3 regions of the Cryobacterium sp. CG_9.6 genome follow, and region 2 is predicted to be linked to each of the others. Evidence: riboswitches for the same ligand, from Rfam matches in the RefSeq annotation. Region 2 holds a riboswitch; each other region holds the start of a gene.

Region 1 (3,267 bases), on a different contig from region 2:
CACCCGGCCCACCATCAGCTCCTCCGCGTGGAGCAGGAGGTCTCCCGTCTCCGCCGGGCGGGCCCGTCGAACCGGCAATTGCAGTGCCACGTTGGGTACCCAGACACCGGCCCGTGACAGGCGTTCCCCCTCGTTGGCCAGCACCTGCGCGGTGGGGCCGTCGGCCATCACCCCACCGGCGGGGTCCAGCACAATCACCCGGTCCACCCCGTCTTGCCACACCGCTACGCGATGCTCAATGACAATGAGCGTTGCGCCGGAGCGGTCGAGTCCCCGCACCACCGCATCCCGAACCTCAACCACACCGGCCGGGTCGAGGTTGGCGGTGGGCTCATCGAGCAGTAGAAGCCCCGGCGACATGGCGAGAACCCCGGCGAGGGCCAAACGCTGCTTCTGACCCCCGCTCAGCGCAGACGTGGGGTGGTCCAGGGGCAGGTCCAGCCCCACGGCCGCCAGGGCGGCCCGCACTCGCGGCCAGATCTCGGCACGGGGAACCGCAAGGTTCTCACAGCCAAACGCCACGTCATCGCCGATTCGTGCCAGAACCACCTGGGAATCGGGGTCTTGCAGAACCAACCCAACCCGGCCACGGGCATCCGCAGCGCGTCGACCGTCGACCAGCAGGTCGCCTGCGGAGTCACCGTCCTCGTCATCACCGAGCACGCCGGCAAGCGCGTGCATCAGAGTGCTCTTTCCGGCCCCGCTGGGCCCGAGAAGGAGCACGCGCTCCCCCGGTGCAATATCGAGGTCGAGGGCCGACACGGCCGGTCGGGAACGGCCGGCGTGCCGCCAGCCCCAGCCGCGGGCCGTGATGCGGGCGGGGGTGACCCGGGTATCGGAGATGATCGTGGTCATCCCCTACAGCGCGGTCGGCGCCGCGCCCACGGTGCGGGTGACCTCGCGTCCGCTGGCAAACCGGCTGAGCGCACCCGTTCGGGCCAGTCCTCGCACCGCAAGCCAGGACAGCAGCCCGGCGAACACCGTGCCCGAGATGATGGCCGTCACGAAGTACACGGTCTTGAAGCCCATGTCGAGCGCCGCGTAGCTGATGGTGGTGTCCAAGAGCGCAACAGCCAGCCCGGCGCCGGCGCCGGCGAGGAGGGCGACTCCCAGCCGATAGTTGGCGTAGAAGAACAGGGCGAAGACCAGCTCGGCGCCGAGGCCCTGCAGCACACCCCAGATCAGAGTGGCAAAGCCCCACTGGGTGCCGATGAGCATGGATACGACGGCGGCAATGACCTCGGTATAGAGGGCCGCGCCGGGCTTACGAATGATAAGTCCGCCGAGCACTCCGGCGAAGAGCCAGCCGCCGGCCAGCAGACCGCCGAGACCCGGCGTGAAGGCCAGGAGGCTGCTCAACGGCGTCCAGGCCAGGCCCCAGGCCCAGAAGATGACGCCGCTCGCGACGCCGATGACACTGGCGACCACGATGTCCACGACGCGCCAGCGATAGGTGCGGGTCTTGGTCGCCGTCGGATGTGTTGCGAGGGGGGTAGAGGTTGTGTTCATTGTCGTGCCCTTTCCGAAGATGGATCATCGGAAGATGACCCAGATGGGGCACGGGTACGAGAAGTCTCCCTGCGCCGGCATGATCCGGATCAGGTTCGACGGTCGAAGCTGCTAGCTTCCTCTCAGCCCGGTTAACCGGACTCCCGTGTTCAGCATCAGTCTAGCTGCCCGCTTAGACTCACGGAATGGGTTTGGGTACATGAGCATGCTGGTTGTGGTCGTCGCCGCGACGATCATGCTGGTGCTGTTGCGGGCGTCGCTTCGTCGCCGGCGCCGCATTGCCAGGGGTTTGCCCGTGCACGACACCTGGCACTGGCCGCTCTGGCTGCGCCGTCTGCTGCGGCCGCGCTGGCCCCGCTCGCGTCGACGGCGCAACCCGTAGTTTCTGCTCTCGGTGACCTACTTCTTCAGGGCGCGGATGATGCGGATCAGCACACGGCCCGTCACCTAGATGAAGGGGATGCCGACGGCCAGCAGTGAAATGACGTTCGGTTCAAACCGCACGGTGCCCGCCGACTTCACGTAGGCGCCGATCGGTATCGCAGCGCCACCTCCGCCGCCGCCCGAACCCTGGTCGCCGGAGTCTCCGCCGCCGAAACCGTAGTTCACGATCGCCACGGGCACCAGCGTGACCCCGTCGATCTGAATCGGATCACCGTAGGCGGACTTCACGCCGGCTGAACGGGACATTTCTGCGAGCTTTTCCGGAAGGCTAGTCATGACAACAGGCTACCCCGGGTTGGGCTCGGCTCCCGGCGCGGTGTGAGAAGTGGGCGCGGTGCGTGAGGTGGGCGCAATGTGCGAGGCGGGGCGAACGGCTCCACGGCCGAACTTCGCCGTCACGGTGTCGACAGCGCGCTCGGCCTCGCGCCAGTCTTCGTCGGGATCCCACAGGGCCAGGCCCGCGCTGTCCTCCGGTGAGAGCTGTTCCATGCGCACGCCAATCAGGCGCACCCGAATTCCCGGTGCCGCGAGCAGCTCAAAAGCCGCACTCACCTCCTCGTAGATGCGGCGACCTACGTTGCTCGGATCCGCCAGAGTGCGGGAGCGCGTCACGGTGGTGAAGTCCGGGTAGCGCAGTTTCAGCACCACGCGCCTCCCCACCAGGCCCCCTCGTCGCAGACGCACGGCGACCGCATCGGAGAGCCGCAGCAGCTCGCTGCGCAGCGCCGCGGCATCCGTCATGTCGTACTCGAATGTAGTCTCGTGTCCCACGCTCTTCTCCTCGCGTACCAGCGTGACACCACGGCCATCCCTCCCCCATGACAGCTCGTGCAGCTTGTGTCCGGAGGCCTCCCCCACGGCCCGCTGCAGCGCGGGCAGGGGCAGGCGGGCAATATCGCCGATGGTACGGAGCCCCAGCCGAACGAGGGCTTCCTCGGTTGTGGCCCCCACGCCCCACATGAATTTCACCGGAAGCGGATGCAGAAAGTTGAGCGTCTGCTCAGCCGGCACAACGAGCAGACCGTTGGGTTTGGCCAGCCCGGAGGCGAGCTTGGCGATAAATTTTGTGGATGCCGCGCCCACCGAACAGACCAGGCCGGTCTCGGCGAAGACGCGGGCACGTATCAGCTCCGCAATCACAGCGGGAGAACCGTGCAGGCGGCGCGCGCCGGCCACGTCCAGAAATGCCTCGTCGATGCCGAGGCGTTCCACGAGCGGTGTCACGTCGTCGAAGATGCTCATGACCCGTTCGGAGTAGTGCTGGTACGCGGCCATGTGCGGCTCGAGCACCACGGCCTGCGGGCATTTGCGCAG
Region 2 (3,267 bases):
ATGCCGGCACCGATCACAGCGACATCAACGCTGCATAAAACGTGTGGTTTAGTCAAAGACAGTTCCTTCCCTCCGCCGGTACTAACCGGATCAGGTGAGTTGTTTGCACAACACGGTCGGCCGGTAACTAAATAACCGATGCCCTCTCAGCCTGTCTCCCTTGTCGGTGCAGGCTCCCGCAGATCACCCCTAGTGTAGGGCCTATGCTTCGTGATCGCGCTCAGCTCTATCTCTGCACCGATGCCCGAAAAGTCAGCGGTGATTATGCTGCATTTCTCGACGCGGCCTTTGAAGGAGGCGTGGACATAATTCAGTTGCGCGACAAAACTGTAGAGGCCGCCGAAGAATTAGAACTTCTCCAGGTGCTCCGCAGTTCCGCAGAGCGGCATGACAAGCTTTGGGCCGTCAACGACCGCGCAGATATAGCGACTCTCGCTCAGGCTCCGGTCTTTCATATTGGCCAAAAAGATCTTCCGTTGGCACTCGCTCGCCGACTTGTGGGTGAAAAGACCATGGTCGGTTTGTCGACCCACACGCCCGAGCAAGTGAACAAGGCAGTGACCGATCTGAGTCTGGACTATTTCTGTGTCGGCCCGGTCTGGGAAACACCGACCAAACCAGGCCGCGCCGCGGTAGGGCCTGAACTGGTGAGCTACGCCGCCAACCAGGTGCGCGTTGAGAAAAGTGTCGTGCCTTGGTTTGCTATCGGAGGCATCCATCTCGGTAACATCGAGCAGGTCGTGACGGCCGGCGCGAGCCGCGTCGTTGTCGTCCGCGCGATCACCGAGGCGAAGGATCCCTCGGAAGCAGCGAAAGAACTGCGCGCATACCTGCCATCACTGGATTAATGTCCAGGTTCAGCGTTCAGTTCTGAATCGTCACCGACCGAGTGCCAATCCCTGGGAACACGGTCTAGTTCTACTTCTAGTTTCGGTTCAGCTCGGCTGGTACTGTCAACCAAAAGTTGACAAAGCCACCGTCAAAAACAAGATTTTGTCCCGTCACAGAACGGGACCAAGTAGAGACGAAGAACAGCGCGGCGTCTGCAAACTCTTCCGGGGTGGTGACTCGACGCAGTGGGGATTCGGCGGCAACCTCCTCGGCGGCGCAATAATGATGTTCGATGACTTGGTACGCACGCATTGAGTGTGAACCAACACGTTGTTTGTCCAGGCTTGGCTGTTTCTTGGTTACACTCGTCTTGAACACGGGAGTCCGGTGAGCCGGGCTGAGAGGAAGATTATCAATCTTCGACCGTCGAACCTGATCTGGATCATGCCAGCGCAGGGAGGCAAACTTTCACATCCCGTGCCCTGATATTCCTACAATCAAGGAGGGCACGACAGTGCAAACATCTCTACCCAAAAGTGCGCCCTCGTCGAGGGTGACGGGCGGCGCGCTGGCTCTTGCCGCGGCGATCGTTTTGAGCGGCTGCGCATCAGGCTCGGCGACAGGCACCGACTCGTCTACCGCGTTGACTCCGGTGGCCTTCGCCTTGGACTGGACACCGAATACCAATCACACCGGGTTGTATGTCGCTCTTGAGAAGGGGTACTTCACGCAGGCGGGACTTGAGGTGACGGTGCTTCCATACAGCCAGTCATCCACTGACGCACTCATCAATGCCGGCTCAGCTGACTTCGGTATCAGCTTTCAGGACGTGGCCACCTTCGCGGCGGCAGCGGGTGTGGACAACATCTCGGTAATGTCGGTGCTGCAACACGACGCTACGGCGATCGGGGTCCTGGCCAGCCGCGACGACATTCGCAGCCCCAAAGACCTCGACGGCAAGACCCTCGGCATGGCAGACCCCAGCGCAGTTTTTCCCACCGAGGCTGCGGATGTCATCAAGAACGACGGTGGAACGGGCGAGTTTAAGAAAATTACGCTGGGCACCTCCGCCTATGAGGCCCTTTATGCCGGCAAAGTTGATTTCACCTCGGCATTCACCACCTGGGAGGGTATCGACGCCGCTCTTCGTGGCACCCCGATGAAGTTCTTCGCTCTGCACGACTATGGCCTACCGGACCAATACTCGGTGATCGTCGAGGCAAACCGGGCCTGGACGGCCAAGCACCCTGTCCCCACTGCTCAGTTCGTCCAGGCTCTGCAACAGGGGTACCAGTACGCCGCCGATCATCCAGATGCCGCGGCGAAGATTTTGATCGATGCCAATCCCGGCGTCTTCGAAAACACGGAACTCGTTTACCAAAGCCAGGAAAAACTGAGCGCTTCCTACCTCACAGATGCCAACGGTAAAGTGGGCACTCAGTCGGCAGAAACCTGGCAGCAGCTGGCCGATTTCCTCTACCGTGCCGGCCTCTTGGCCGACGAAGACGGCAAACCGCTCACGGCATCGCTGGACACGTCGACATTGTTCACCGAGCAGTACCTCAGCGAAAAATAGCATCACCGTGAAGCCGGCTCCAGCGCCCCGCACGAGGGTACTCTCGGCGCTCGCGCCTCCCGCCGCGATCCTTACCGCGCTCGTGATTACCTGGCAGGTGGCGGTGACGGCAGGCGGAGTGCAGCCGGCGATCCTGCCCTCACCGCAACGCATTCTTCAGCAGGGCTGGGAGGCCCGCACCGCGATCTGGGACAATACGCTCCCCACCCTGCAAGAAACGTTTCTCGGCTTCGCCGTCTCCCTGACCGTCGCGTGGACGCTGGCGATCCTGATCGATTTTTCACCAGGGCTGCGGCGAGCACTGGTGCCACTGCTGGTGGCATCCCAAGCCATACCCATCATTGCGATCGCGCCGCTGATGGTCATCTGGTTCGGATTCGGACTGCTACCCAAAGTCATCGTCATCGCCCTGGTGACATTCTTTCCGGTCACGGTCGGACTGATTGACGGTTTCAACCGCACCGATCGGGACGCGATCAATCTGCTGCGCAGCATGGGGGCCAACCGGTGGAAGCAGTTCGTGTACGTGCGTCTTCCGTCGGCGCTTCCCTCGTTCTTCACGGCCCTTCGAATCGGAATCGCCTACGCCGTCACCGGTGCCATTTTTGCCGAGTACGTCGGCGCCGAGCGAGGCCTGGGCATTTATATGGCGATGATGAAGAACTCCTTTCGCACCGATCTTGTGTTGGCTGCCGTTGCGGTGACCGCGTTCGTGAGCGTGTGCCTGTTCCTGTTGACCTACGTCGCCGAACGGGCGATCATTCCTTGGAGTTCGAAGGAACGCAGGAGCTGGCATGGCTGAGGCGACTCCCCCGAAGATCGAACTGCGCAAAATATGTAAGTCGTTTCCGCTCGGCCGC
Region 3 (3,267 bases), on a different contig from region 2:
GGCTTCGAAATGAAACACAACCTGCGCTACTTCGAACGGCACATTCCCGTGCAGCGTCAGGAACTCAAGCTGCTCACCGAGCTAGGCGGTCGTGTGCTGCCGCGCAACCTGTGGAGCAAGGTGGGCGGCATGCAACGGGAGAAGGAGCTGCTCGAACGGCGCCTCGTGCTGCCGCTGGCCAACCCCGACCTGGCCGAGCAGTATGGCGTCTCGGCGCCCAAGGCCGTGGTGCTGTTTGGCCCTCCCGGAACCGGCAAGACCACGTTTGCCAAGGCCATTGCGTCGCGGCTGGAGTGGTCGTTCGTGGAGGTGTTCCCGTCCCGTCTCGCTGCCGACCCGCAGGGTCTGGCCGGCGCGCTGCGCGAAACGTTCCTGAAGATCGCCGAACTCGAGCATGCCGTGGTGTTCATCGACGAGGTGGAGGAGATCGCTGCCCAGCGTCAGGGTGACCCGCCCTCGGCTATGCAGGGCGTAACTAATGAGCTGCTGAAGATCATTCCGGCGTTCCGGGATCAGCCCGACCGGCTGCTCGTCTGTGCCACGAACTTCATTCGCGCCCTCGACTCGGCCTTCCTCCGCCACGGACGTTTTGACTACGTGATTCCGATCGGGCTTCCGGATGTGGCCGCTCGCGAAGCCATCTGGGCCGGGTACATTCCGTCGGCCGTGGTCGGTGTCGTCGATCTCGCCACTCTGGTGGAGAAGAGCGAGGGGTTCTCCCCGGCCGACATCGAGTACGCCGCCCACCGGGCGTCACAGAACGCACTCGAGCAGTCGCTGGATTCTGCCGACACCTCCGCCATGGCAGGACCGAGCACAGCGGACTATGAGGATGCCATCTTGTCCACCCGAACGACCGTGTCGGCCGAGGTCGCCGCTGAGTTCCTTGAGGATATCGAGCGCCTCGCCCGGCTGTAGGTGGGTGTGGTTGCTAGTTCAGGAGATATGGCTCGGGTCGGGTGATGTGCCGCGTGTTTCCGCGGGCGCTGGGTGCCTGTTTCGGGGGATCTCCTGAAGTAGCGACTTGCGGCGGGCGTGATCGAGGTTGGGCAGCGTGCTGCTGCGCGTGCGGGAAGGGCCCGTGGCAGCCTGTGCGGCGGTCTGTCTGGCGGTTGTGGTTGCTAGTTCAGGAGATCCGGCGGGGCGCAAGTCGTGTGCCGCGTGTTTCCGGGGCGCTGGGCGCGTGGTTCGGGGGATCTCCTGAAGTAACGACGGGGGGCGGGCGTGACCGATGCGGACAGGCCTGGTGCAGCACGCCCGGCGGGGGCCTCGCAGAGGGCCAGCGCGGCCAGTCCTGGTTGCTAGTTCAGGAGATCCGGCCGGGCGCCGGTCACCTGCCGCGTGTTTCCGGGGCGGCGGGTGCGTGTTTCGGAGGATCTCCTGAAGTAGCGACAACAACAAAGGCCGGAGACGGACACGCATAGCCCGCCCCGCTAGGGTGGACGTGTGACACGGGGTGCCGTCGCGATCGAGGGCTGAGAACACACCCGTTGAACCTGATCTAGTCAGAACTAGCGAAGGGATGTCGCGAGTGAACTCTCGCTTGTTGAACGACCATGCTCGTGCCACGGCACAGCTCCTCACCGATCTGCGCCGCACAACTCCGCTCGTGCAGTGCATCACCAATGCCGTGGTGACCAACTTCACGGCCAACGCGTTGCTTGCCCTGGGAGTGTCGGCTGCCATGGTTGACCTGCCCACGGAAGCCGAGATGTTCGCCCCCCTCGCCAGCGGGCTGCTCGTGAACCTGGGCACGCCGCACGCCGAGCAGCGCGTGGCGATGCTCGCGACGGCGCGGGCGGCATCCGCTTCGGGTACGCCGTGGGTGCTCGACCCGGTGGCCATTGGCGCATTGCCGGTGCGCACCGCACTCGCGCACGAGCTCGTTGCGCTGCGACCCACGATTATTCGCGGCAATCCCTCCGAAATTCTGGCGCTCGCCGGAGTGGGCGCGGGCGGGCGCGGCGTCGACGCCACCGACGGAGGCGAATCGGCGCTGGCAGCCGGGCGGTCGCTGGCCCGCGAGTTTGGATCGATCGTGGCCATATCGGGTGCGGTCGACATCGTGACCGATGGCGAAGCGGATGTGCGCATCACCAACGGCACGCCCCTCCTCACCCGCATTACCGGCGGCGGCTGCGCCCTCGGGGCGGTGATGGCGGCCTTTGCGTCTCTGCATGTCAATCGGCTCGCCACGACCGTCGCCGCGTGCGCGGTGTACACGATTGCGGCGCAGCAGGCCGCGCTCGTCGCCAGCGGGCCGGGCAGCTTTTCGGTGGCGTTCCTCGATGCCCTCGCCGCGGTGACGACGGAAGACGTGCGCACGTTAGCGGTGATCTCGTGAGCGTGCGGCGCGCATCCGCTGATCTATCCACCTATTTGGTGACCGACCCAGGCCTGAGCGGTGCGCGTGGCGTGCTCGGGGTGATTGAGAGCGCGGTGGCGGGGGGAGTGTCCATCGTGCAGATTCGCGATAAGACCGCGTCCACGCGGGAACTGTATGCGCTGCTGCTGGCGGCGGCGCGTCTCACGGACGGGCGGTGCGCCCTCGTGATTGACGACCGGGTTGACGTGTACCTCGCGGCCCGGGCAGCTGGCGCGGCGGTGGACGGCGTGCATGTTGGCCAGTCCGACCTGCCAGCGGATGCCGTACGCACGCTCATCGGCCCGCTCGCCCTGCTCGGCCTCACGGCGAACCACCCGGCGCATCTGAACGCGGTGCACGCGCTTGCACCCGGAACCGTGGACTACCTCGGGATGGGCGTGATCCGCCCCACACTCACGAAGAAAGACCACCCGGAGCCGCTCGGTGTGGCCGGATTTGCACGCCTCGCGGCTACCACGTCGTTGCCGTGTGTGGCCATTGGCGGTGTCGGTCTCGCCGATACCGGGGCGCTGCGAGCCGCCGGAGCGGCGGGAATGGCCGTGGTGTCGGCCATCTGCGCCGCGGCCGACCCCGAAGAAGCTACTCGGGCCTTCGCCCAGGCCTGGGCTGGTGCCGCGTGAGCGTCCGGCCGGGGCGGGCGGGCGCGGCCAAAGTTGGGCCGGGCGGGGGCCGGATTGCGCGGGTGCTGAGCATTGCCGGAACCGATCCCACGGGCGGTGCCGGCATTCAGGCCGACCTTAAGAGCATCTCGGCCAACGGCGGCTACGGCATGGCCGTGGTCACCGCGCTTGTGGCCCAAAACACGCAGGGTGTGCGAGCCGTGCACGTGCCGCCGGTGTCTTTTCTGCGAGAGCAACTCGATGCGGTCAGCGACGACGTGG

Evidence for each region. Region 2 has a riboswitch for thiamine pyrophosphate ahead of H4V99_RS16100 (ABC transporter substrate-binding protein). Riboswitches for the same ligand answer to the same signal wherever they lie in the genome.
Region 1: another riboswitch for thiamine pyrophosphate. It lies ahead of H4V99_RS10930 (ECF transporter S component); the one in region 2 lies ahead of H4V99_RS16100 (ABC transporter substrate-binding protein).
Region 3: another riboswitch for thiamine pyrophosphate. It lies ahead of thiM (hydroxyethylthiazole kinase); the one in region 2 lies ahead of H4V99_RS16100 (ABC transporter substrate-binding protein).

What each region holds. Positions count from the first base shown of each region.
Region 1 is NZ_JARXUZ010000001.1:2,364,856-2,368,122, forward strand. Features, by position in the region: gene H4V99_RS10925 (ATP-binding cassette domain-containing protein) at 1-855, opposite strand, end outside; gene H4V99_RS10930 (ECF transporter S component) at 859-1,509, opposite strand; TPP riboswitch at 1,558-1,665, opposite strand; gene H4V99_RS10935 (hypothetical protein) at 1,709-1,891, shown strand; gene H4V99_RS10940 (hypothetical protein) at 1,957-2,229, opposite strand; gene H4V99_RS10945 (DNA polymerase IV) at 2,239-3,267, opposite strand, start outside.
Region 2 is NZ_JARXUZ010000002.1:98,541-101,807, reverse strand. Features, by position in the region: gene thiO (glycine oxidase ThiO) at 1-56, opposite strand, end outside; gene thiE (thiamine phosphate synthase) at 204-848, shown strand; gene H4V99_RS16570 (SDR family oxidoreductase) at 925-1,209, opposite strand; TPP riboswitch at 1,198-1,307, shown strand; gene H4V99_RS16100 (ABC transporter substrate-binding protein) at 1,346-2,407, shown strand; gene H4V99_RS16095 (ABC transporter permease) at 2,415-3,209, shown strand; gene H4V99_RS16090 (ABC transporter ATP-binding protein) at 3,202-3,267, shown strand, end outside.
Region 3 is NZ_JARXUZ010000001.1:3,049,360-3,052,626, reverse strand. Features, by position in the region: gene H4V99_RS14125 (bifunctional GNAT family N-acetyltransferase/ATP-binding protein) at 1-918, shown strand, start outside; TPP riboswitch at 1,443-1,540, shown strand; gene thiM (hydroxyethylthiazole kinase) at 1,532-2,344, shown strand; gene thiE (thiamine phosphate synthase) at 2,341-3,006, shown strand; gene thiD (bifunctional hydroxymethylpyrimidine kinase/phosphomethylpyrimidine kinase) at 3,003-3,267, shown strand, end outside.